4 regions of the Paenibacillus sp. S02 genome follow, and region 2 is predicted to be linked to each of the others. Evidence: riboswitches for the same ligand, from Rfam matches in the RefSeq annotation. Region 2 holds a riboswitch; each other region holds the start of a gene.
The links. Region 2 has a riboswitch for thiamine pyrophosphate ahead of KAI36_RS04665 (ECF transporter S component). Riboswitches for the same ligand answer to the same signal wherever they lie in the genome.
Positions count from the first base shown of each region.

Region 1 (6,094 bases), 2.4 Mb from region 2:
GGAACAATCAGATCCGAAATCTCAAGGCGGCTACACGATTTGAACCCTTTGTCGAACGTCTGAATGAAATAGATCAACTTGATGCGTTAAAAGATTTGGCGAATGTGTATCGTTCTCTGCGTGAATGGGACAAGCTTGATGCAACTGCTCGAAAAATGAGAGCCAAAGCGGAGATCCAATATTCTTTGAAACATCAACAGAAAAAGCGAGAGTGGGAGGAGTCTGAACAGAGGCTGAGTCGCCCGATGTTTGTGTACATTACCTATGCTGATTTACTGTGTGCGAGTGTCTGTGAAGCGCAAGGCGATTATCAGCAAGCACTACAATTTACAAATGCCTACTCTGATTTAGATTGGGTGATCGAGACAGACCAGGAAACCCAACACTGGGTCAACTTGTTCAAGCATTGGGCAGAAGGTAATACTTTTGTAAATAGACTCCTATCTGGAGATACCAATGTGCTTCCTCATTATGTTGAATATATTGCATCCACATCAATCACTACCGAGAATGAAAAGCTATCCAAGTTGCTGAACGTTATGATTGCTGCTAACCGATATGCAATAGATATCAATGATGTCCTTTCACGTTTTGAAGTGGAGATTAATTCTTTTGCTCTGCTATCACAATCTACTGATATGTACACCCAACAAGTGATGCCGGATTATTTTGCATGGTTTGGTTACGAACTGGCTTATTACTATTTAAGGCGGGGAATGTACAATGATGGCTTTAAACACTTAATATATGCATTGGTAAAAGCCCACCTACTAAACAATGAGACTTATTTTATAAACTGTACAGGGCTTTTTGCACATTTCCAAGCACATGCGCTTCCCGAAACAAGGGAAGCGTATTTCAAACTATTAGAAAAGGTGTGGTTAGACAATGTTGAAAAAAATGATTCTGCTGGTCATCGCAGCTAGCTTCTTGTTTATTTTAGCAATGCCTGTACAGTCGCATAACCAAAATCAAAGAATAACGCCTCACGTACAAATTGGAGGTGCTTAAACGGCTAGAAACAAAGACAATTCTCACCGACTAGTTCAAGTTTGGGGAGTTCAGCGGCTATTAGAGATCAAACAACATAAGGTAAATCTCTAAGTCAGATTTGATTGGTATGCTCTATATTCATTGGATCTTTTTATGAAAAAGAGCCTCGGTCCCACTTTTATTAGTGGAGACGGAGGCTTTTTTACGTGGATTTAGGGGCATCTTTGTTTATGCAAACTTTTGGGATGTTCTTTTTTTGTTAGGCGCATTATTTGAAAATCCAAAAAACGTCTTTTTGTCATAAAATATGACATATAGGAGGGATCATGCTAATGAACCAAGGTGTGACTTTACTTTGTGTCGAACGAGCTAGGAAGAAACTGTACCAGGTCCAGAAAAAGTATGGATTTTTAACACATCCCAAAGTAATAGAACAATCTAAAAAGCTGGATGATCTGTTGAATCATTATCAAACATGTAGATCGGATCATTGAGAAATGAGACCATATTTTTCTTTAATTCCTTGACCACACCTCTAACCTGTTCTGACTGTGTCACGGCTGAAATCACCGCCACACCATCTGCACCTGCACGTGCGACTTCCCCAACACGGTCCACTGTAATACCTCCGATCCCAACAATCGGCACATCAATTCCCGCTTTACGCATCTCATATAAAATTGCCGGTCCCTGTACGGCATGGGCATCATCCTTCGAGATGGTGGGATAGATTGGCCCGACACCGAGATAATCCGCACCTTGCAGGATGGCTCGACGTGCTTCCTCAATAGTATGGGCGGAGACGCCGAGAATTCGATTTCCGATTCGCTCGCGGACGGAATCGGCCGATTCATCGTCCTGACCGATGTGAACGCCGTCGGCGTCGAGTTCAAGAGCCAGCTCCACATCGTCATTGATGATGAAGGGAACACCAGCGTGGCGGCACAGGTCTTGTAGCTGGCGCGCAAGTTCGAACATAGGGACGCCCGTTAACGCGCCAAGACCCTTTTCCCGGAACTGGACCATGGTTGCCCCGCCAGCCAGAGCCTCCTGCACGACCCAGCGTGGTTCCGCGAGGCAATTCACGCTTCCAAGCACCAGGTACATCTGTAGCTGGCGGCGCACCACCTCTGACAACATTCTGCCGCTCATAGCAGCATCTCCTGACGACGGCGGTAGGCCCAATGATTGGTTGGGCCATGTCCCTGTCCAAGATGTAAAGGTTCCTCAATCGCTGCCTGAATGAAGGCTCTACCATTCGAGATAGCCTCCAGCACAGACATTCCTTTCCCTAATTCAGCAGTTATCGCTGCCGAGAAGGTACATCCTGTTCCGTGTGTATGAACAGTCCGTACTCGTTTGCCGCTCAGCTCTGTAAAGGCGGTTCCGTCAAAGAGCAGGTCAATAATTTGTCTGCTGTTCTCACTCTCGTCAGCGTGGCCGCCCTTGATCACAACGAATTTTGGTCCCATACTGCTAATATGTCTCGCAGCCTCGCGGCGATCCTCCATTGTACGGATGCTGATCCCTGTCAGGGCTTCCGCCTCCGGGATATTCGGTGTAACGACTAGGGCCAAGGGAAGCAGGTCGTCCTTCAAAGCCTGCACCGCTTCCAGTTGCAGCAGTTCAGCACCTCCCTTGGCAATCATCACGGGATCGACGACGACCTTTTTCCAGTCGAACTTTCGGATCTGCTCGCTCACAAGACGGATGATACCCGCATTAAACAGCATGCCAGTCTTTAGGGCATCCACTCCAAGGTCTAATCCTACAGCTTCGATCTGTTCCGCTGTTGCTTCCTGTGGCAGCGGATATACGCCGTGAACCCCTAAGGTATTCTGTACGGTAACGGCCGTAATAGCCGACATGCCGTAAACGCCAAGCTCCTGAAAGGTTTTGAGATCGGCTTGAATTCCGGCCCCGCCGCCACTGTCCGAACCGGCAATCGTCAGTGCTCTGGGTACACGAACGTCTGTCATCGCGCACCACCTGCTGTGGTTGTTCCGGCTTCACGGACAGTGACATGCCCCTCCAGCGAACCTGTATGTAGTTTGGCGAGCTCGTCGAGAAAGGCAATCTGGAAGCTACCGGGCCCCAGCTCTGCGGTACGTGCTGCGGCTCGGGAAGCTGCTGCACCGTAAAATGCCAAGCCTGCTGTACCTGCGAGCAGCAGGTTGGGTTCAACAGCCGCAAAGGCACCTAACACAGAGGTCAGTAGGCAGCCTGCTCCGGTTACCTTCGTGAGCAGCGCGTCTCCGCCGCTAATCATTCGTGCTTCGGCCCCATCGGTGATGACGTCCTCTTTTCCAGTGATGACAACCATTGAATTGAGCGTTTGAGCAGCCCGAATTGCCAGATCGACATGGCCGCTGTCAGCACTGTCACCTGCATCTACGCCTTTAATCTCACGCGCTTCTCCAACAAGATGCGCGACTTCGGCTGCATTGCCTCGCACCAATGAGATTTTGACTTCTCTCAGGATTCGCAGTGCCGACTCAGTTCTAAAGCTCGTTGCTCCCGCACCGACCGGATCTAGCAGGACCGGAACACCGTGTGCATTCGCCGATTGTCCAGCAATGATCATGGCATCCACCAGTTCGCGGTTCAGCGTACCGATGTTTAACACGACGGCTCCCGCTATTTTTGCCATGTCTGCTACTTCCTCGGGTGCATAGGCCATCACTGGGGAGGCGCCCAATGCATACAGGCCGTTGGCCGTAAAGTTAGTGACTACCACATTGGTCATATTGTGAACGAGGGGTTTGCTGTTTTGTACCTTCGTCAGGAGATCTGAATAACTTTTTTCCCATGTACTCATAATGATTATCCTCTCTATAGTTGGTGGTTCAACAGGGCATTAACCGTACTTCACGCATCGAATCGCCAGGCTGACTATTCCAAGACCGCTGCCTGCATCTGGACCGGCCATTCTTCCTGGTTATAAGCCATGTCCCAGAACTTATATTCCAGCTGGCAGCTCAGTATAAAATGCTCAATCATCTGCTCTCGCTCAGCAGCCGTTGCGCCTTCCGCCCAAGCATCTACACGTTCTCGGAACTTGAGTGTTGTATCATCAAGCTGGTCTCCATAGAAGCCCATCCATTCATAGAACGGATGGGACTCATCCGGCTTTACTTCATCCAGCAGCCTGCGACCAATCTCGGCATACGTCCACATACATGGCAGCAACACAGCCAAGATCTCGCCCAGGCTGCCCTCATGCGCAACTGTCAGCATGTGACGGATATAGTGATGGGCCGACGGAGCGAGTGGATATCCCTGCAACTCTTCATAGGTCACCCCTGCGATAGCACAAAAATTTTGATGCGGATGAACCTCGCTGTGGAGAATAAAAGAGATTTGTTCATTAAATACAGCCATGTCCTCCCGATTCGTGGATTTGGAGATTGCGATGCCGTATATCCGCATGTAGGCGTTCAAATATTCAAAGTCCTGTTTTACATAGTGAATCAGCTGTCCCCTTGTCAAACTTCCTTCAGCAATGCCTCTCACAAAGGGATGCTCAAAAATCGCTTGAAAAATGCCGTCCGCCTGCCGACGGAGTTCTTGTGTAAAACTCAATTTCCCCACCTCCATTAATTGAAGAGCAAGAAGTCCTGTAAGGATACAATTCCGGAACAACGCTAAAAAGCCGCCCCGGAAAAATGGAGCGGCTTCAACATAGGCCCAATGCGCAAAAAACGCTTGAAACCTTATATACGAAGGCTCCACTTTCCTACGCTAGTACGAACTAGATCAGGTTCAAAGGGTCCAAGATACGTTCTTGTCTCAGCCATAGTGGCTCCCCTAGTGGACTTCTATTCTATTGACTATTACTGTACATACGTTCATACGCTATGTCAAACATAGTGTGCAAATATGAACTACACATTTTTTGTGAAGACATAAATTCCATCTAATCTAGTGAGCGGGCTTGACCTGACGTATTCTGCCTGTCTGAACAAGGTAATCTCTTCCCTAAACGGAGTGTTAGTGAGGATGATGAATTACACTTTCCACTGCTTTGACCTTGGCATATTCCGGTTTCCACATTGCATCTTGTATAGCTTGTTCCACATCTGAAATGTGCGCCTGCGCTACCTGATCCTGAATCGCGGCTTTTGCAACCGCAATCGCAACAGTGTACGAAACTTCGCGTAATTTTCGGATATGAGGGAGTAGCGCACCGCCAGGCTTATTCGAATCTACACCATTGGCAACAGCAACTGCTGCGGCTGTAAACATCGCAGGGGTAATCCTTTTGGCTTTAACCACAATCGCACCCAGACCCAGTCCCGGAAAAACAAAGGCATTGTTCGCCTGTCCAATCTCAAAATTTGTATCGTTATAGGTGACGGGCTCAAAAGGACTTCCGGTTGCGATCAGTGCTCTGCCATCTGTCCACCGGATCAAATCCTCGGGTACTGCTTCTGCAAGGTTTGTAGGATTGGACATGGGCATAATGATCGGGCGTTCTACATGCTTCGCCATCTCCTTGATGATCTCTTCAGAAAAGGCACCTGCTACACCGGAAGTTCCAATCAATATCGTAGGCTTCACCTGACGGATGACCTCCAGTAGCGGTATTTTGCCGTCACCTGACCGGGTCCATGAGCTGACTTCATCCTTTTTGCGCACATACGGTTTCTGATACTCCAATACGTCTTCCATATCTTCCGTTAACAGCCCACGATAATCAAAGGCCCAAAAGGACTTGAATGAATCATCTGCGGAAAGGCCATCCTCGATCATAGCGCCCCGAATTTGGTCAGCGTTACCGATCCCTGCAGCCCCTGGGCCGAAAACAAGTATTTTTTGTTCACGCAGCGGAGTCTTGGTGACACCCACCGCCGAAAGAATCGCAGCCAGGGTCACCGCTCCTGTACCTTGTATATCATCGTTGAAGGTGAGTATGCTTTGACCGTATTTTCCTATAATATGGCGCGCATTTACGCTACCCACATCTTCCCAATGTAAAAGCGCCTTCGGGAATTGCGCTAACGTTTTGCTGATAAAAGTATCAATAAACTGGTTATAGGCTTCTCCGCGAACCCGTTTATGGCGGTTTCCGATGTACAGTGGATCATTCAGCAGCTTTTCA
Region 1 covers NZ_CP073682.1:4,680,847-4,686,940, reverse strand. Annotated here, with positions in the region: gene KAI36_RS20740 (helix-turn-helix domain-containing protein) at 1-926, shown strand, start outside; gene KAI36_RS20735 (aspartyl-phosphate phosphatase Spo0E family protein) at 1,320-1,487, shown strand; gene thiE (thiamine phosphate synthase) at 1,432-2,145, opposite strand; gene thiD (bifunctional hydroxymethylpyrimidine kinase/phosphomethylpyrimidine kinase) at 2,142-2,972, opposite strand; gene thiM (hydroxyethylthiazole kinase) at 2,969-3,811, opposite strand; gene tenA (thiaminase II) at 3,886-4,575, opposite strand; TPP riboswitch at 4,710-4,812, opposite strand; gene KAI36_RS20710 (NAD-dependent malic enzyme) at 4,984-6,094, opposite strand, start outside.
Region 1: it holds a riboswitch for thiamine pyrophosphate, as region 2 does, so the genes downstream of both, tenA (thiaminase II) here and KAI36_RS04665 (ECF transporter S component) in region 2, are expected to answer to the same signal.

Region 2 (6,094 bases):
AACAATTAACGTACATCCCACACCCCCACATAAGGAAAGCAGATACCGAGTCCCCAAGCCAGTGTAAGCATGATGACAAAATAGAATATGAACACAATATCTACAGCCGAATAGCCAATCGCATAATAATACGTGCGTTTGGTTTCATTGGTAAAACCCTTGGCTTCCATGGCAATAGCAATTCGCTGTGCACGCCGGATACTTTGAGCGAGCAGCGGAATTGCATACCTACGAAGCGTGGCATACATATTCCATTTGGACACATGCTGATGTAAACCTCGAATACGATGGGCTTGTCTCAATGCCTGGAATTCCTCCACCATCATGGGCATCAACCGCATAGCTGCCAAAAAGCTATACGCATACTTTGGAGAGAGCCTCCATTGCTGCATCAGTGAATAAAAAAGGTCCACCGGACGAGTCGTTAAACCAAACAGCAACCCTACCGCAGCCATACTCAGCGCACGAAAGCCCAGATGCATACCCCGATAAAAGCTTTCCTGCGTAATATGGATCAAGCCCCATGTCCACCAGGTCGTCACCCCTTTACCGAACATCATCATGCCCGTTGAGGTTGAAATAAACACCAATATAAAGGGAGATCCATACAGCAGCAGCCGCTTCCATGGATGGCCTGACCAGACAAGCAGCAGCAGCATAGCACACGCAACATTAAACATGACATTCGGATCATGAATGACTATAACGACCACAAACAGTATGGAAAACATAACGAGCTTTAGGCCCGGATTCACGCGATGCAGCCATGTTTTATGATGGGGAAAGGACAGGTTCATACTGTAGTTCCCCTTTCTGAATCCGCCATATATCGGTACAATATCGACGGACAATTTCCGGGTCATGCGTGACCATCACAATGGCCGTGCCTGCCGCTCTCAGCTGCTCCAACATATCCAGCATGACAAAGGTATTACGCGCATCCTGCCCAAAAGTCGGTTCATCCAGCAGCAGCACTTCCGGCTCACGGATCATAGCCGTAGCAATACTCAATCGCCTTTTTTGGCCCAACGAAAGCTGATACGGATGACGCTCGTCCAGCCGCTCCAGTCCGAACTGTATGAGCATCCGATCGACCCGTTCCCGGCACTGTTCAACGGTGAACAAGCTCTTGGGTAACGAATACTCTAGTTCCTTTCGTACGGTGTGTGCTACGAATTGCAGCTCGGGATTTTGAAACGCGAACCCGATACGCTCTGCCAGTTGTTCCGTACTGCCTGCCTCAATTCCGCGCATGCTATAACGTCCCTGTGTGCGAAGTAAGCGCATCATGGAGAGCAGCAGCGAGCTTTTGCCAGCCCCGTTTTCACCAACCACGCCAATCCAGTCGCCAGGCTTCACCTGCGCATGCTCCACATAAATCACTGGACTTAAACTGCGGAGGCCGCTAAAATGCTCCAGCTCCAGCAAATCAATCCCCGCACCGTTCTGTTGCGTCACTGTTTCACTCCAACGTGGCGAAGACGATTCATTCCATACTCCCGGATACCACACGCCGTACTCGGACAATGCCTGCCGATGCACATGAAATACTTCTTCCGCCCTTCCATCCGCAATAATCTCCCCTTGAGCAGAAAGCACTACAATCCGATCCACATCATGGACAATTTCATTAATTTTATGCTCCACAATCACCAGTGTCTGGTCTACCGAAATGTTTCGAATGGTATCCCACACCTGTGTAGTGCCTTCCTCGTCCAACAAAGCCGTGGGCTCATCCAGAAAAAGCACTTCTGGCTCCATAGCCAGCACAGACGCAATTGCCAGCCGCTGCTTCATTCCCTGTGACATGCTGCCAATGGGCATGTGTATATCCTCCGTTGATAGACCAACCTGTATCAGCAGCTCGCGAATACGGGATCGCATCTGCTCACGAGGAACCTGATTATTTTCCAACACAAAAGCCAGTTCTTCGTCTGCATATGACATACAAAACTGCGTATCAGGATCTTGAAATACAATACCTGAGACACTTGGGATTACAGCAGCATCGCATTTCATAGGCACTTCTATCGTGCGTGGAATCAGACCGCTTAGCACTTGGAGCAGCGTTGATTTACCGCATCCACTTGGTCCCAGCAGCAGCAGCTTTTCTCCCTTGTGGACAGACAAAGACATATTGTGAAAAAGCAGCTCCTGCTCACCGGGGAATTTCAACCGAAGACGGGTGATCGAAGCCACCACATCTTCGGTTGCCTGGCTCATCAATCCAGCCCCTTATAATCTTGTTCCGTTGCAGGCCTCAAACTTCGCGTAACTCCGGTTACCTCCAATGCCCTAGCCAGATAGAACGCGAATACCCCGGCAATCACAATGCTGCCAATCATGCGAAAACCAATATACAAAACATAGTTCCAGGTCGAAAGCTGATCAATATACCCGTAGCTGAAATCTAAAATTAGAGAAGCGACAGCCGCCCCAGCCGCGGCTAGCGAAGCAACCCACAGGTTTGCGTTCCGATACAGAAAAGCTGCAAAAAACAGCTCCGCTCCCAAGCCTTGCAGCAGGCCATAGTACAAAGTGGACATCCCCCATTCGCTTCCCAAAAAAGCACTGACCGTTGCCGCTGCCACCTCTGCCAAAATTGCAACACCCGGCTTGCGAATGATGAGATAAGCAAACGTGCCTGCCATAAACCACATGCCATACATCAGTTGCTCGGCGTGTAGACCAAATGGTTTCATTAAATCATAGGCAGGTCCCCATATTTTGTAGACTAACCCGAACACAACAGCGATCACAATCGTGACCAAAATATCAGTCAGCTTCAACCCTTTGGACGCTCTTACAGCAGTATTCATTATTGCGTGCTCCCCTTTTTCCTTATAATTGGCCTCTTGGCCATAAAAAAAAGCTTGTCTGGAGCTGAATCTCCAGGCAAGCTTTATGCGCAGTAAAAGGTGAAGCACCATACAAAACATCATTCGTCGATATGCCTTATATAACCAGTAGTCTAAGCTACTACACTGATACCAAGCCAAAGTCAGGGTCAAGGTAAAATGCTAGGACATACATTGAATCTATCGACAACCGCGAAACAAGCGGCATTCCTGTATAGTGTTCTTGGTTTCTCTACGCTGGCATTACCCAGATCAGATTTCACGGTCAGTGGCAAGGGCCACCCTCTCAGCCTGACTTTCTCAAGCTCCCGACAATGCTTTTTTAATTCACTATAATATATACCACATCTATGGCTTTGACAATCCTATAATCCGAAGAAACGTTTGGCTGTCTCCGTCGTGGCGATTTCGATCTCCATCATGCTTCGGCCTGTACATTCGGCAACCGTAGCAGCAATGTGAGCGAGATACATCGACTCATTACGCCCTTCTTTAGGCTTAACGGGCAAATTACGCGGGGTCAAAAATGGAGCATCCGTTTCAATCATCAGACGGTCCAAGGGAATATCTCTGACCAGTTCACGCAGATGTTTGCCACGCCGTTCGTCGCAAATCCAGCCGGTGATCCCGATATACAGTCCCATTTCTACATACGTATGCAATTCCTGTTCCGTGCCGGTAAAACAATGCACTACCGCTTTATCGACAAGCCCTTGATATTCCCGAAGCATAGCAACAAAATCCTCATGTGCATCTCGTTCATGCAGAAATAACGGCATATTCAGCTCACCCGCCAGTTGGATTTGCTCCCCAAACCATCGGCGCTGCACATCACGCGGCGAAAAATCACGGTTATAGTCCAATCCGCATTCCCCTATGGATACAACCTGCGGCTGACTCGCCAGCTGGCGGAGCTGCTGAATCGTATCTGCGCTGCAGTCTTTGGCATCATGGGGATGCACGCCAGCTGTCGCATACAACTTGCCCGGATAACGTGCTGCATACTGAGAAGCCTCCCGACTGCTGCGGACACTAGTCCCGGTAATAATCAGGGGTGAAATCCCTACAGCTGCGGCTCTCTCTACCACCTGTTCCCGATCCGCATGAAACGAACGGTGCATCAAGTTCACGCCAATATCAATTAACGGTGTACCCCTTTCCATCTCAATCCCTCCTTCGCAAACTACAATCTCGGATCAATCGGCTCCGATTCCAGAGATAGCGCGGCAAGGACGCATTCATGAATACGATCTACCGTATCCTTGCGGACAAAACGTTCCACGCCTTCCATACCAAGCGCTCCTTCCATCAGGGCATGACGCTCCTTTTTGTTCGTTCGACGCTGCTTCAGACGCTTTAAATTCTCAGGGGCAAGATAATCCATACCGTAAATGATGTGCAAATACTTCCGGCCTCTCACCTTGATTGCAGGCTGAATCATCTTGTCCCGATTTTTCATCAAAAAGCGTTCCGGCTTGATCACAATCCCCTCATGACCATCCTCTGTCATCTCGTTCCACCAGCGAATGACCTCTTCCTCGCTTGCTTCGTCCGTGATAACGCGATACTCTGTCTCCATAAACAGGGAAGACAGCCCAGCCAGTTCCCGGTTTTGCTCCATATGCCAAATATGAGAATGGTCGAAAAAAGTCTTTCCGCTGTGTGCCAGCGTATGGAACGGTGCGATACGAATTTCATCCAGACCGTCCACATCCCAGCAATATTTTTGAAAAGCCTCTTGAAACGTTACGGCATTCGCATACTTCTGTTCCATTTCCTCCAACCAGTCTCCAACCTCTCGACCTGCAACCTTCGCCTGCTTCAGCTTGTCTACCAGCTTACTGCGATCCAGCAGAGCTGCCTCCCCCACATGCGCATACTGTGCAGCAATCAGTTCCCGAGCCTTGAGATTCCACGGTACAATTTCCGCATCCAGCAATACAAAATCCGTCTGGTTCCGTTCAAAATATCCAGCAGTCCGTAGATCCACATTCAGCTTCTCCAGCACTTGCTTCCCAAGGCTTTGTTCAAAGAAAGCTCTCCCACTCCGACTGTAGATCGCGCCCAATGTCGGGTAGCCTACATATTCAACAGCGGCCTGTTCGTTTTTGAATAATAGCAAAATAGCCCGGCTACCCATATGTTTTTTCTCGGCCACCATCGTTTGTACTCCTTGCCCGCGATAATAAGCCAGCGCCTCACGTGGATGCTCCAGATATCCTTCCTCTGCAGACACCGCTGGAGCAGGGCTCATCGTCGGTGGAATATACACCAGCTCCTCCATGGGTACAGTCACATGTGACACGGTATCTATAGCGGATTTGATCCATTCTCCTTGTACGCGCACTTCGCCATACGATTCCGTCAGCACACTGTAACCAGCGATTAGCTTGCGTAAATTCGGTGGGGAAAACCGTTTTCTCTGCCACCGGACAAGTGGGCTATCGGGATCATTCGCATAATTCTCATGTGCCGGAACGCTGACAAATTCCTTTTCCGGATAACGATAAGCGGTCAGCATACCGCCAAATACCACACCCTGATCAATATTCACCGTCTGGTTCACAAGAGTAGGCTGCGGTCTCGGATCATGTCCCCATACTACTATTTCTCCCGATTCATGGTCTACGAACCAATCCTTGCGGATCGGTTTTCCGTTCGCATCCTGCCCCTCCGTATCTCCATAGCGGCAATAATCAGAAATACGTGTCGATTGTTTGCCAATAAAATGATCCTTAATCCCGGCATGAGCCACGACCACGTGCCGCAATCCATTTCTGCCAAAAATAAGATGAGAGGGTGCATATAGCAGAAAATCCCTCAACTCGCTTCTAAGCTGTTCCGCCGCTGTCTTGCCCGCTTTTTGTTCATATTGGGCCAGTTCCTCTGCAAATCGTTCATCGCCATGACTGAGAGTCACATTTCTTCCATCGAGGTAACGGCCGATTTTCCAGCCATGATTGCTGTCAATCATATACGCTAGTCCGGCATCCACGTGCTTTTTCCAGAACTGCACCGCTTGTAACGATTCTGGGCCACGGCTCATCACATCCCCGACAGATACTAGTCTTCTACCATCTGGATGATGGTATAGTCCTTCCGTATCTTCCGTATATCCTAGCCGCTCTATCACTTCCAGCATCTCACGGTAGCACCCATGGATATCACCAATGATGTCAATACCTGAACCAATCTCATGAAACAGTGGCTGCACACGGCGAACAAAGTTCATTTCT
Region 2 covers NZ_CP073682.1:1,029,984-1,036,077, reverse strand. Annotated here, with positions in the region: gene KAI36_RS04675 (energy-coupling factor transporter transmembrane component T family protein) at 6-797, opposite strand; gene KAI36_RS04670 (ABC transporter ATP-binding protein) at 772-2,223, opposite strand; gene KAI36_RS04665 (ECF transporter S component) at 2,223-2,819, opposite strand; TPP riboswitch at 3,070-3,179, opposite strand; gene KAI36_RS04660 (TatD family hydrolase) at 3,224-4,021, opposite strand; gene KAI36_RS04655 (polynucleotide kinase-phosphatase) at 4,042-6,094, opposite strand, start outside.

Region 3 (6,094 bases), 2.2 Mb from region 2:
TTACTGATTTTGCAGTCATATTTATACTTTTGTTTTTGCCCTTTGGTGTAGTTAGTGACTTACGGGTGCAGAATCAGCGTGAAGTGCAGCAGCTAGAAATGAAATATACGTCGGCTCTCCGTACCGCAGTTCAGGATGCAGGGGTTGTGCTCTCACAGAATGAACGTCAGGAACGCGAGGCCGGTTACGGATCGGATAAGTTTTTTCGTGTAGATAAAGAAGCAGCGCTGAACACGTTCCTGCACACCCTTTTTCTTAATATAGGCATTGATGAGGATATAGCAGCACAACGTGCATTATTGGATTACATACCAGTCATTGTAATTCTGGATTATGACGGTTATTATGCGTTCACTTCAGAAGCCTATACAGACGAGCATGGACAAGCTGCTATTGGCCACAAATGGAGCGAAAAAAAGCCATATGCCTATGTTGATTCAGTAGGCAACAGTGTGGGGTTCACCTTGGATAATTATGTGCACGCATACGATGCGCGGAATCACAGGTGGGTGGAGGGCTTTCAAAAGGAACTTCAGGATCAGACCCCTATAGCTTTACTGAATAATTCAGAAACTTTTGAGCAAATACGTCGTTCCACCATTGTTCGCAACGTTCAAGAGGAGCTGGCGCGAATTATTAATGTCCATAACGAAAAAGCAGCACGTAACGGCATAACTTATTCGTTCACGCTACCGATCATTCCGCAAGAGGAGTGGTACAACACGGTAGATGATGTGGGTCTGATCGCGTTTATCCAAGGCATTCCGGTCGGAGACAGGTATTACAATAACTATGGATTTGGTGGTGGGAGAGTCGTCAGAAAGCAAGACATTATCGGTGGCATAGAACCAGATACTGGGATGAAATATTTTTATAGAGATTCATGTCCAGCTACCTTTAAAGCGAGTGAACGTTTTACGGATGAAAAATCTGCAGCAGCTGCGGGTTACTTTGAGTACAAATGCTATAATGGCTTAAAATAATCACCCTCATGGGTGGTTTTTCTTTTTTTAGGCAGATCCATACCAAAAACCTTAAAATTCGCTGTTTTCAATATTCCGATATGGTTGCAGAATGTGCTACAATATAGCTTTGAAAGAAACGAAATGCATATGAAATAAGAACAGTCGGCAGCGCCGATGACAATAAGGAGCCAAAAACAGCTTATGAGTTTATTGACTGTAGAAAATGTATCCCACAACTTTGGGGACCGCGCATTATTTAAAAATGTTTCCTTTCGATTGCTTGCGGGGGAACGTGTAGGTTTGGTAGGAGCTAACGGTGTTGGTAAATCGACACTGATGAACATTCTCACTGGAAAATTGCTTAAGGATGAGGGCAAAGTGGAATGGACTCCACGTGTACGTTACGGCTATCTGGATCAGCACACTAAGCTGACACCAGGCAAAACGGTACGTGATGTATTGAAAGACGCTTTTCTTCCTTTGTTGGAATTGGAAAAGGAAATGATGCAGATTACTGACAAAATGGGGGATGCTTCTCCTGAAGAGTTGGAAGTGCTGCTGGAACAGATGGGTGAAATTCAGGAGCAATTGGATATGGGGGATTTTTACCTCATTGATGTGAAGGTTGAAGAAATGGCGAATGGACTGGGACTCTCGGCCATAGGACTGGATCGGGATGTATCTGCACTTAGCGGCGGGCAACGGACAAAGGTGCTTCTTGCTAAGTTGCTGTTGGAAAAGCCGAATGTCCTGCTGCTGGATGAGCCTACCAACTATTTGGATGTAGAGCATATCGAATGGCTTACGCGCTATTTGAAGGATTATCCCTATGCTTTTATTCTTATTTCACATGATACTGAATTTATGAATCAGGTCGTTAATGTTATTTACCATCTTGAATTTGCCAAGATGACCCGTTATTCAGCTAACTATGAAAAGTTTCTTGAAATGGCGGATCTGAACAAAGCTCAGCATATTGATGCTTATGAGAAGCAACAGGACTTTATTAAGAAACAGGAAGATTTTATTCAGCGTAATAAAGCGCGTGCTTCTACCTCAGGCCGAGCAAAGAGCCGTGAAAAGCAGCTTGATCGGATCGAACGTATTGATAAGCCTGAAGAAGCCGCAAAACCAACCTTTCAATTCAAAGAGGCACGTGCAAGCGGAAAGACGGTATTTGAGGGTATTGATTTTGAGATTGGTTATACACATGCCCTTTTGCCTAAAATGTCCATGACGATTGAACGTGGCGAAAAGATTGCAATTGTCGGCTACAATGGTGTCGGTAAATCGACATTGCTCAAAACCATATTGGGAAAAATTCCGCCAATCAGTGGAAAAACCTATCAAGGTGATTTTTTGCAGCCCGCTTATTTTGAGCAGGAAGTAAAGGCGGAGAAAATTACACCGATTGACGATGTGTGGAATGAATTTCCGCATTTGAATCAGCATGAAGTACGAGCGCATTTGGCGCGTTGCGGTTTGAAAAATGAGCATATCACGCGTCCACTATCAGCGCTTAGTGGTGGAGAACAGGCTAAAGTCCGTCTTTGCAAACTGTTAATGCGTGAAAGCAACTGGGTATTGTTCGATGAGCCTACCAACCACTTGGATGTTAAAGCAAAGGATGAGCTGAAACGTGCCTTGAAGGAATACAAAGGGACCGTATTGCTTGTATCTCACGAACCGGACTTTTACGAGGATTGGGTAACCAAAACGTGGAATGTGGAAGAATGGTCAAGTAAAGTTAACTAAAATCAGTTAAATCCAGTTCTGCATATTTCACACGAAGTGGGGTTTGCAGAATTAGGAAAATATGCTAAGCTATTTTTAGCTTATACAATAAAATAGTCACACTAGGGGAGCCGCCCATGCGGCTGAGACGGAATAAATGGATTTCGGACCCTTTGCACCTGATCTGGGTTATGCCAGCGTAGGGAAGTGAGCGCCGTACAAACAAGGCAACACCATCTTATTTTTGTTTGTGCGTGGGACGATACACGTATACGGATATCATTGTCCGTTCGATTATTGGACGTTCGTTAAACCACTTCCTTGGGGAAGTGGTTTTTTTGCGTTTCGTTCATTTTAAGTTGTTCGAGCTTCCGTAGACGATTCACATACAATCCCCTTTCATTACTGCTGGTAGACGTGGCTGGCTAAGCTTAGATTCTTTAGTCCAATGTGAGGTGAAGACAAAATCGAATTACACGCAATTTCGATGGAAAAGGGCACTTTTGCACAAGCCGCCCAAGTGGCTGCTGTGATTTGTCCGTATGTTCATTATGTACACGCACGTTTAAAACAGAATGGTGCCTCTGCATTGCTTTCTTTGACTCGCAGCATGGTGGAGCAGGGAGTTCCTTTGCAACAAATTGTAGTAAATGATCGTGTGGATGTAGCTTTACTTACTTTGGTTGGAGCCGTCCAGCTACCAGCTAATGGATTACCTGTAGCGGATGTGAAAAGCCTACTTCCAAAGGGTACACGCTGTGGAGTATCTGTGCATTCCTTGGAGGAGGCGCAGACTGCCGAGCGGGCAGGAGCGGACTATATACTTTATGGTCACGTATATGAGACCCATTGTAAGCCCGGTATTGTACCGCGGGGTTTAGCTCAGCTTGAACATATTTGCAGGCTGTCGAACATTCCGGTGATCGCGCTGGGCGGCATACAACCGCACCATATCCCGGAGCTTTATATGGCCGGAGCAAGCGGTATTGCGGTGATGTCTGGTATATGGGAGGCTGAGTCGCCTGTTGCAGCTGCGATGGAATATAGGCGAATGGCAGATCTTGTAGTTCACAGCCTGTAGCGAGAAAACGAGAGTAGAGGCAAGCTGAAAGCAGAATGGTTTATGGAGAGGAGACACGGGACAAATGCCAAAGATACACACAGAGGCAAGAGCGATAGGACACGCTGAATGCTTGGTTATAGGTGGAGGTGTCATCGGCAGTGCCATTGCTTATCATGTGGCCAAGGAGGGAAGAAGTACGATCATGCTGGAACGATTGATCCCGGGTGAGGGAGCCTCAGGAGCAGCAGTTGGCATGCTGGCAGCGGAAAGTGAAGAGTTCACCGACTCTGAGCTGGCACGATTTGCTCGCATAAGTCGAGACGCATTCCCTGAGCTTGTCTGTGATCTGGAGCGTTTGTCGGGTATTTCGGTGGAATTCCGTACAGAAGGATTTGTGACCCCTTTCCGTACGGAAACTGAAGGCCAAAAACGCTGGAAAGCTGCTAAAACGCGAGAGGATGATTGTCCTATCTGGTGGGATGCGAGGGAATTGGCCCGACGAATTCCAGGTTTGGATGAACAAGCGATTGGGGCAATATATCGTTCAAAGGAGACACAAGTGGCTCCTGTCCAGCTTTGCCGTGCTTATGCAGGTGCTGCTGCGGTGCTGGGGGCAACGGTATGGTCTGGTACACAGGCAGAGCAACTGGTCATACAGGATGGTCGAGTTTACGGTGTCCGAACAGATAGTGGCTTTTTTTCCTGCGATCAGGTCATTATTGCTGGAGGCTTGGATAGCATGAAATTGCTAGCGCAAGTTGGGTTTGAATATCCACTTTATCCGGTCAAGGGCGAAGCGGTAGCGGTCTCCTTGAAGGATCACCCGTTAGAATACACCATTTATGCTGATGATATTTACCTCGTGCCTAAACAAAATAACGAGCTTTGGATTGGGGCAACGAGCCTTCCGCATCAATATGACGAAGAGGTGACCGTAGGAGGCTTGGAGGGGTTGCTGACACGTGCCTCTGCTTGGCTGCCGCGCGTCCGTGAAGCTTCTTTTATACGCACTTGGGCGGGCTTACGTCCGCAGGCCGCATCAGGTCATCCTTTTATAGGCACTGTTCCTGGAGTCGAGGGTGTATATGCTGCCGTCGGGCATTATCGCAACGGTGTCCTGCTGAGTGATGCTACCGGGCGTGCGATGGCAGCTATGCTTAATGGGGCTGGTGCAGCTGAACTTGGGATAAGTAGATTTTCTTCTGAGCTTCTCAAGGAGGAAAGCTTATGAAGCTGACGATTAACGGCCAGAGCCTGACCTTTTCTAATCGAATCACTCATGTGGATCAATTGCTACATGAGCTTGATGTAAAGGTGAAAACCGTAGTGGTAGAGCTGAATCGGCGTATATTGACCCGTGAAGATCATGATGAAGCGGTACTGAAGGATGGAGATTGCCTAGAGATTGTACATTTTGTGGGAGGCGGTTGATCATGTTAACCATTGGAAAAGCATCTTTTACCTCAAGGTTGTTGTTGGGAACAGGAAAATTCTCTGATCTGGATATCCAATCCCAAGCCGTAGAGGCTGCTGAGACGGAAATATTGACGTTTGCTGTACGGAGATTGAACTTGGAGGAACGAGATAAGCAGCATTTTCTCGATATGCTGGATTTGAGCCGGTATACACTTCTTCCCAACACAGCAGGGGCTACAACAGCAGAGGAGGCGATTCGTATTGCCCAATTGGCAAAAGCCTCCGGCTTGTGCGATATGATTAAGGTGGAAGTCATTGGGGATAGCAAGACACTGCTGCCTGACCCTTTCGAAACGTTGAAGGCTAGTGAAAAGCTGTTAGAAGAAGGCTTTATCGTGCTGCCCTACATATCGGACGATGTGATTCTAGCAAAGAGGCTACAAGAGCTTGGAGTACACGCCGTTATGCCTGGAGCTTCACCGATTGGTACAGGACATGGTTTGCTCAATCCGTTTTCATTAGAGCTAATTATTGAACAGGCGGAGGTTCCAGTTATTGTCGATGCGGGTATTCGCTCACCCGGTGACGCGGCAATGGCGATGCAGTTGGGGGCAGATGCTGTTTTGTTGAACACAGCCGTATCAGGAGCGAAGGACCCAGTAAAAATGGCTGAGGCCATGAAACTGGCTGTTCGTGCTGGAAGGTATGGTTTTGAGGCGGGGATGATTCCTGTAAAACGTTACGCTTCAGCAAGCAGTCCGACAGAAGGCATGATTCAGACATGAAGGTAACTGACAAATCCGGTGCAGGAGGAACACATCCAAGTGACCGTTATTCCAGACAGGAAAGATTCGCGCCCTTTGGACCGACAGGACAACGCCGGCTTGCTTCCTCCCACGTACTAATTATAGGTGTC
Region 3 covers NZ_CP073682.1:3,275,666-3,281,759, reverse strand. Annotated here, with positions in the region: gene KAI36_RS14400 (hypothetical protein) at 1-983, shown strand, start outside; gene KAI36_RS14405 (hypothetical protein) at 1-7, shown strand, start outside; gene KAI36_RS14395 (ABC-F family ATP-binding cassette domain-containing protein) at 1,167-2,720, shown strand; TPP riboswitch at 2,814-2,922, shown strand; gene KAI36_RS14390 (thiamine phosphate synthase) at 3,187-3,780, shown strand; gene thiO (glycine oxidase ThiO) at 3,845-4,993, shown strand; gene thiS (sulfur carrier protein ThiS) at 4,990-5,193, shown strand; gene KAI36_RS14375 (thiazole synthase) at 5,196-5,963, shown strand; gene KAI36_RS14370 (ThiF family adenylyltransferase) at 5,960-6,094, shown strand, end outside.
Region 3: it holds a riboswitch for thiamine pyrophosphate, as region 2 does, so the genes downstream of both, KAI36_RS14390 (thiamine phosphate synthase) here and KAI36_RS04665 (ECF transporter S component) in region 2, are expected to answer to the same signal.

Region 4 (6,094 bases), 550 kb from region 2:
TGTTGATCAGCGATTGCTCCTCAGTTTGCTTTGGATCAATGCGGTTGAACTGACCTGCAGACCACTCCAGCCATTCCTGAATTTCAGCACCGGTCACTTCTACAGCATGAACTGTGTTCGGGTACACATACAGGTCGGACACGTTTTTAATCGCTACCGTACCTTCAGGAATATTGGTGTAATACTCGGCTCCGTTTCGACCACCGGCCTTGAATGGAGCGCCTGCCGACAATACGGGAAGATTTTCGTATTCGGTCCCTTTAAGATGGTTTTGAACATACCATTTCTGTGCATTCGTCACAATTTGAATGGAAGGGTCGTCCTGCACTAATGCAAAATAACTGTTAATCGGTGCAGTCGTTGTTCCAACAGGTTGGCGAACATAATCCAGCGTTCCTTGATGCTCTTCCTTGATCGAATCTGTCAGTTTGTAGTCAGGAGTAAACTGCACAGCCTGGTTTGTGGTACTCACAACCGGACGCACTTGAGACTGAGAGTTGATTACGTTCCACTCACGGTTTTTCTTTTCCAGGCTCAGATCAATAATCCCCAGATCCTTGCCCCATGAGGAAGCTTCCACAGCCGGTACGCCATTAATGGTTCCTTTATCTAGATCTACACCCTTCATTTCTTTAAAATCAGGGCCGGGGAAAGATTTATGAGCATGCCCAAACAGAATAGCGTTAATTCCGTCCACCTGGCTTAAATATTTAACGGCATTCTCCATCATTGGCGTTTGCGGCACATCCTCATAACCTGTGTGCGCAAGCACGACAATAATGTCAGCACCTTCCGTCTTCATTTGAGGAATAAACTTTTTCGCCGTTTCCACAATATCCTTCGTAACGACTTTATCCTTCAAATTGGCTTCATCCCACTGCATAATTTGTGGTGTGACCAAGCCGATGACGCCCACTCTAAGGATGTGCTCTTGCCCCTTCTCGTCCGTTACTGTTTTATCAAGAATTCGATAAGGGGTAAAATAATTTTTAGTAGCTTGCTCCCCCTTATCAACATAAACATTCGCATTTACGTAAGGAAAATCGGCTCCCTTGAGCGATTTCTCCAGAAAGTCGAGACCATAGTTGAATTCGTGGTTGCCCACTGTCGCCGCATCATAGCCCATCAGGTTCATCATCTTGTAGACCGGATGGACACCGCCTTCTTTCTCGAAGGTTTTATTTCTGGCCATATAATCGCCTAATGGATTGCCCTGTAACAAATCACCGTTATCGAACAGCATGCTGTTTCTTGTTTCACTACGCGCCTGTTGGATCAAACCAGCTGTGCTAATCAAGCCATATTCGTTGGTTTCTTTGTCTGAATAGTAATCATAGTTCATCAGCGACGCATGAATATCCGTTGTTTCCATGATCCGCAAATTCACCGTAGCGCTATCGCGAGAATCGCTAGCTGCCCAGGATGGAGCGGCCGAAAACACCAGCATGCTACAAGCCACAACTGCTGCTGTAAACCCTTTAAACCAATTTTTACGAAATAACAAAATATACCCCTCCTCATTAAGGTGTATGCCTCATATACATACTTTTGCACATATATGTAAGCCTTGAACCCACCATTTCTATTTTAATCCAACGCCAGACAAAAGAGTAGTCATTTACTTAAATTATTTATGAAAAAATAATTAATTTTCTCAAAAATAAAAAGCCAGCAAACCTCCTAAAAAACTCGGAGATTCACCGGCTTATCCATTTATATTCGTATTATTTCTTCCAAACCTGGCGCTCAGATTGCTGACCCACATACTCAATGCGCGTCGGATTCACGTCCAGAATGACATAATCGGGATCATCCGGTCCGGAAAACCATTCCTTCAAGGAATCGTTCCACACTTGTTTGCGCAGTCCCTCATCAGCTGTAATCTGGACGGTAGCCTCAACTTCTACGACTTCCTTCGTACCACCAACTTCATAACCCAGCAGCAGATAAGCATTCGGATTGTCCTTTAGCTCATCCACTTTATGAGTTTTGCGATCTGTCGCCAGATGAATGTTCATTCCATCGTTAAAAAGGGCCATATAGCGTACTTTCGGTTTGCCACCCTCTACCGTACCTAACGAGCAAAATTTGTTGTTATCCAAAGCCTTCACAATGGCTTGTTCCAGTTGGTTGCGATCCAATGTTTCCGTTTTACCCACAGTACAACAACTCCTTTTCACGAATTTGAATTCTCTACGGCCACGCCATTGGGCACCAGCCCATCTGAACCTACCTGCGCAGCTGTTCTGAAAATAACATGACCGGATCGAATCGAATTGATTCATGCTCATTTTCAGATCAAAGCTCACAGTAAAAGTGTACCCTGTGGTTCGGCAAATGAACCGTCACCTCTCCCTTCATGCTGGACAGACCCACATTCAAGGCATATAATCGTCGTAGTAAACCCGAATAAATGAACCCATTAAACCATACAATGCCAGGGGTGCTGGAATCGGCCGGCTGAGAGTGTGTCCCAAGACACTGACCCTTACAACCTGATCTGGGTAATGCCAGCGTAGGAATGCTTAAGCAAGATGTGCCTTTTTTACATAGGACCATCCCTTACTTTGGTATATACAAGCGCAAGCGTCCCGGAAACTCGGGGCGCTTTTTTTGTTGAAGATTATGTTGTTGGAAAGATCGCGTCCGGCAGATGTTATTTTTAGAAAATGGGGAACTTAAGCTGTCTGATTGGACGGATAACGGGTAATTAAAGGAGAGAACACAACGATGAAGCGCATGAAAATGTTAAGCCTGGGACTGATCAGTCTGTGGCTCATGGCCCTGACCCTGACCGCTTGCGGTGGAAGTCCCCCCACATCCCAAGAAGCGGCTCCCGCTACCGACACTCAAACGTCTACTCCGGCAAAAGGGCTCAAAGATGTTAAAATCGTGCTCGACTGGACACCCAACACGAATCATACGGGACTCTATGTCGCTAAGGACAAAGGATTTTACGAAAAAGCGGGTTTGAATGTCCAAATTGTTCAACCTGGTTCAGGCGGAGCCGATCAAATGGTTGCTTCTAATGCTGCACCTTTTGGTATCAGCTACCAAGAAGGCGTCACACAGGCTCGTACGCAAGGCGTGCCGCTTGTATCCATTGCTGCGGTGATTCAGCATAATACCTCAGGCTTCGCAGCCCCGGTAGATCGCGGAATTAAGAGCCCGAAAGATTTTGAAGGTAAAAAATACGGCGGTTGGGGCTCTCCCGTAGAAGAAGCGGTCATGAAATCCATCATGGATTCAGACAAAGGCGATGTGAGCAAAGTGAAGATCGTCAACATGGGCAATGCAGACTATTTTACAGCCGTGAAGCGGGATATCGACTTTGCCTGGATTTTCTACGCATGGACCGGAATCGAGGCCCAGCTTCGAGGTGAGCCATTGGATATGCTGTATGTAAAAGATTATTCCAAAAGCCTCGATTACTATACGCCTGTAATTGTGAGCAACGAACAGACGATAAAAAATGATCCCGCGCTGGTCAAAGCGTTCATGGACGCTACCGCACAAGGCTATGAATACACTATCACCCATCCAGAAGAAGCCGCGGACATCTTAAGCAAAGCTGTACCAGAGCTGGATAAAAAACTGGTGCTCGCCAGCCAAAAATGGCTAAGCCCGCGTTATCAGGACGATGCCGCGCAATGGGGCGTGCAAAAAGCGGAGGTATGGCAAAACTATTCGGACTGGATGTACGAACGCAAGCTGCTCAGCAAGCCTTTGGAAGTCGATAAAGCCTTCACAAACGACTTCCTGCCCAAGCGCTAATCATTTGTTAAAACGCTAAATAAGACTGAACTAGAGAAGTGAACGAAGCGCCACTACGCAGTCGGATGGTGCTTCCCATCGCTGTTGTACCCAGATTTCTTTTATGAATATCCAGAGGTTGAAATCTCGGTACAAAGGCGAACGCTAACGCTTGTACAGCACCATTCCGCCCACTTCGTTCTCGTTCCACTTGGTTATTCTTTAGTCTCATAGTATCTAAGCGCTAAGTGGGTGCGTTTGTGTGTTAAAAATGCCACACAAACCAGCTTTAAAAATAGGGTGCTTTTAAGGCGGGCAGCAGCGTAGCGGTTCATTTGAATCTGGAGAAGCGAAGCGTTCGCCTTTGCCGTTGGATTCTTACCTTTAAAATTTAATTCAAAGAATCCCACGGCAACAGCGATCGTAAGATCAAATGAAACGCGAAGCGGTCTCCCCGCCTTAAACCACCATATTTTTTTAATAACACTCCAAATAAAGGACAGGTGAATTTGCATGGCTAACACACTGCTCAGTATTCAAGTAATCCCTAAAACTCCTAATAACGAGGACTCTTACCCGTATGTAGATAAGGCGATTGAGGTCATTCAGCGCTCCGGCGTCAAACATCAGGTGAATCCATTGGATACGACCATGGAGGGCGAGCTCGACGAGTTGCTGAAAGTGGTTAAAGAAATGCACGAGGCTTTGACGGAAGCGGGCAGTCCCAGCGTCATTTCACAGATCAAAATCGCACATAACCCACAAGGCATCAGCATGAACAAGCTGACCGAGAAATATCGCCCATGAATCCGAAAGGCAAGAACGCATCCTGGTGGAAAAGCGTATGGCCGCCCTTTGTGGCGGTCCTCTTCTTTTTAGCGGCCTGGCAGGGGGCGGTTTCCTATTTGCATGTTGAATCCTGGCTGCTGCCTGCTCCATCCCTCATCGTACAAGAGGGCCTGGCCCAGACGGCGCTGCTTGGTGCCCATACATGGGCTACGATTCGTCTGACACTTGCGGGATTCGCGATAGGGACAGCAACGGGACTGTTGATCGCCATCGTTCTTCATACAATTCCTTTTCTCAAATCCGCCCTGTATCCGCTGCTTATTCTGAGCCAAAACATTCCGATCATCGCTCTAGGGCCGCTGCTCATGGTGTGGTTTGGTTTTGGCGTGCTGCCCAAGCTGATGGTCATTACCCTAGTATGCTTTTTTCCCGTGGCTGTAGCGGCCATGGACGGGCTGACTCGAACAGACCGTACGATGATGAACTATATGCGGATGTCGGGTGCAAACCGCATGGCTATTTTTATGAAGTTGGAGCTGCCACATTCCCTGCCGCAAGTCTTTTCTGGCGTTAAAATTGCTGCTACCTATAGTGTGATGGGCGCGATCATTGCCGAATGGATCGGAGCTAGTGAAGGAATTGGATATTATATGCTGCTGCAAAAATCGGCCTATCGCACGGACCTCATTTTTGCCGCCATCGGCATTATTGTTGCACTCAGCTTACTCATGTTTGTGGTTATTTTACTACTGGAGAAATGGTTGGTTCGCTGGAAACCCGATCGAGAGTAGCTTCCTCCTTGAATTACATACAGCAAAGAAAGGACGTGGCGCGTATGAGTCTGCATCCGACTGACTTATCATCACACAACGTGGCTAATGAACAACGAACCGGGGAACAGCAGAGACGATCAACTGCCCCTCCTGCTTTGGAATTGGACGGGATCAGCCTTGCCTTCCGCGAAAAGCGAAGCCTACTGCCCGTACTGCAGGATGTATCCCTCACAGTCAAGCCAGGAGAATTCGTTTCCCTCATCGGTCCGTCAGGCAGCGGCAAAAGCACGCTGTTTCACATCATCGGCGGGCTACTCAAACCACAGCAGGGACGTATCCGTATGCACGGACGGGACATGACTGGTGAACGTGGGCATATCAGCTATATGCCGCAGCAGCCCGCCCTTTTCCCGTGGCGTACCACGCTGGACAACGTACTGCTCGGGCAGGAAAATGCTCCACGTAAAAATAAAGCAGTCCCCCCTCAGTACGCCAGTGAACGCGAGCGTCGCAAAGAAGCCTTGCAATGGCTCGAACAGGTTGGACTTGGTAAATTCGCCAAGGCGTATCCACATACGCTGTCTGGTGGAATGCAACAGCGCGCAGCCTTTCTTCGCGCACTGCTCAGCCCGCAGGAATTAATGCTGCTGGATGAGCCGTTCAGCGCACTCGATGCGCTGACACGTGCAGACATGCAGCAATGGTTATTACGGATGTGGGAAAAGAACCGCCGTTCTGTGCTGTTTATTACCCACAGCATTGAAGAAGCGTTGCTGCTC
Region 4 covers NZ_CP073682.1:483,138-489,231, reverse strand. Annotated here, with positions in the region: gene KAI36_RS02195 (bifunctional 2',3'-cyclic-nucleotide 2'-phosphodiesterase/3'-nucleotidase) at 1-1,504, opposite strand, end outside; gene KAI36_RS02190 (pyridoxamine 5'-phosphate oxidase family protein) at 1,725-2,159, opposite strand; TPP riboswitch at 2,430-2,539, shown strand; gene KAI36_RS02185 (ABC transporter substrate-binding protein) at 2,731-3,774, shown strand; gene KAI36_RS02180 (hypothetical protein) at 3,782-3,964, opposite strand; gene KAI36_RS02175 (hypothetical protein) at 3,969-4,268, opposite strand; gene KAI36_RS02170 (MTH1187 family thiamine-binding protein) at 4,267-4,560, shown strand; gene KAI36_RS02165 (ABC transporter permease) at 4,557-5,333, shown strand; gene KAI36_RS02160 (ABC transporter ATP-binding protein) at 5,378-6,094, shown strand, end outside.
Region 4: it holds a riboswitch for thiamine pyrophosphate, as region 2 does, so the genes downstream of both, KAI36_RS02185 (ABC transporter substrate-binding protein) here and KAI36_RS04665 (ECF transporter S component) in region 2, are expected to answer to the same signal.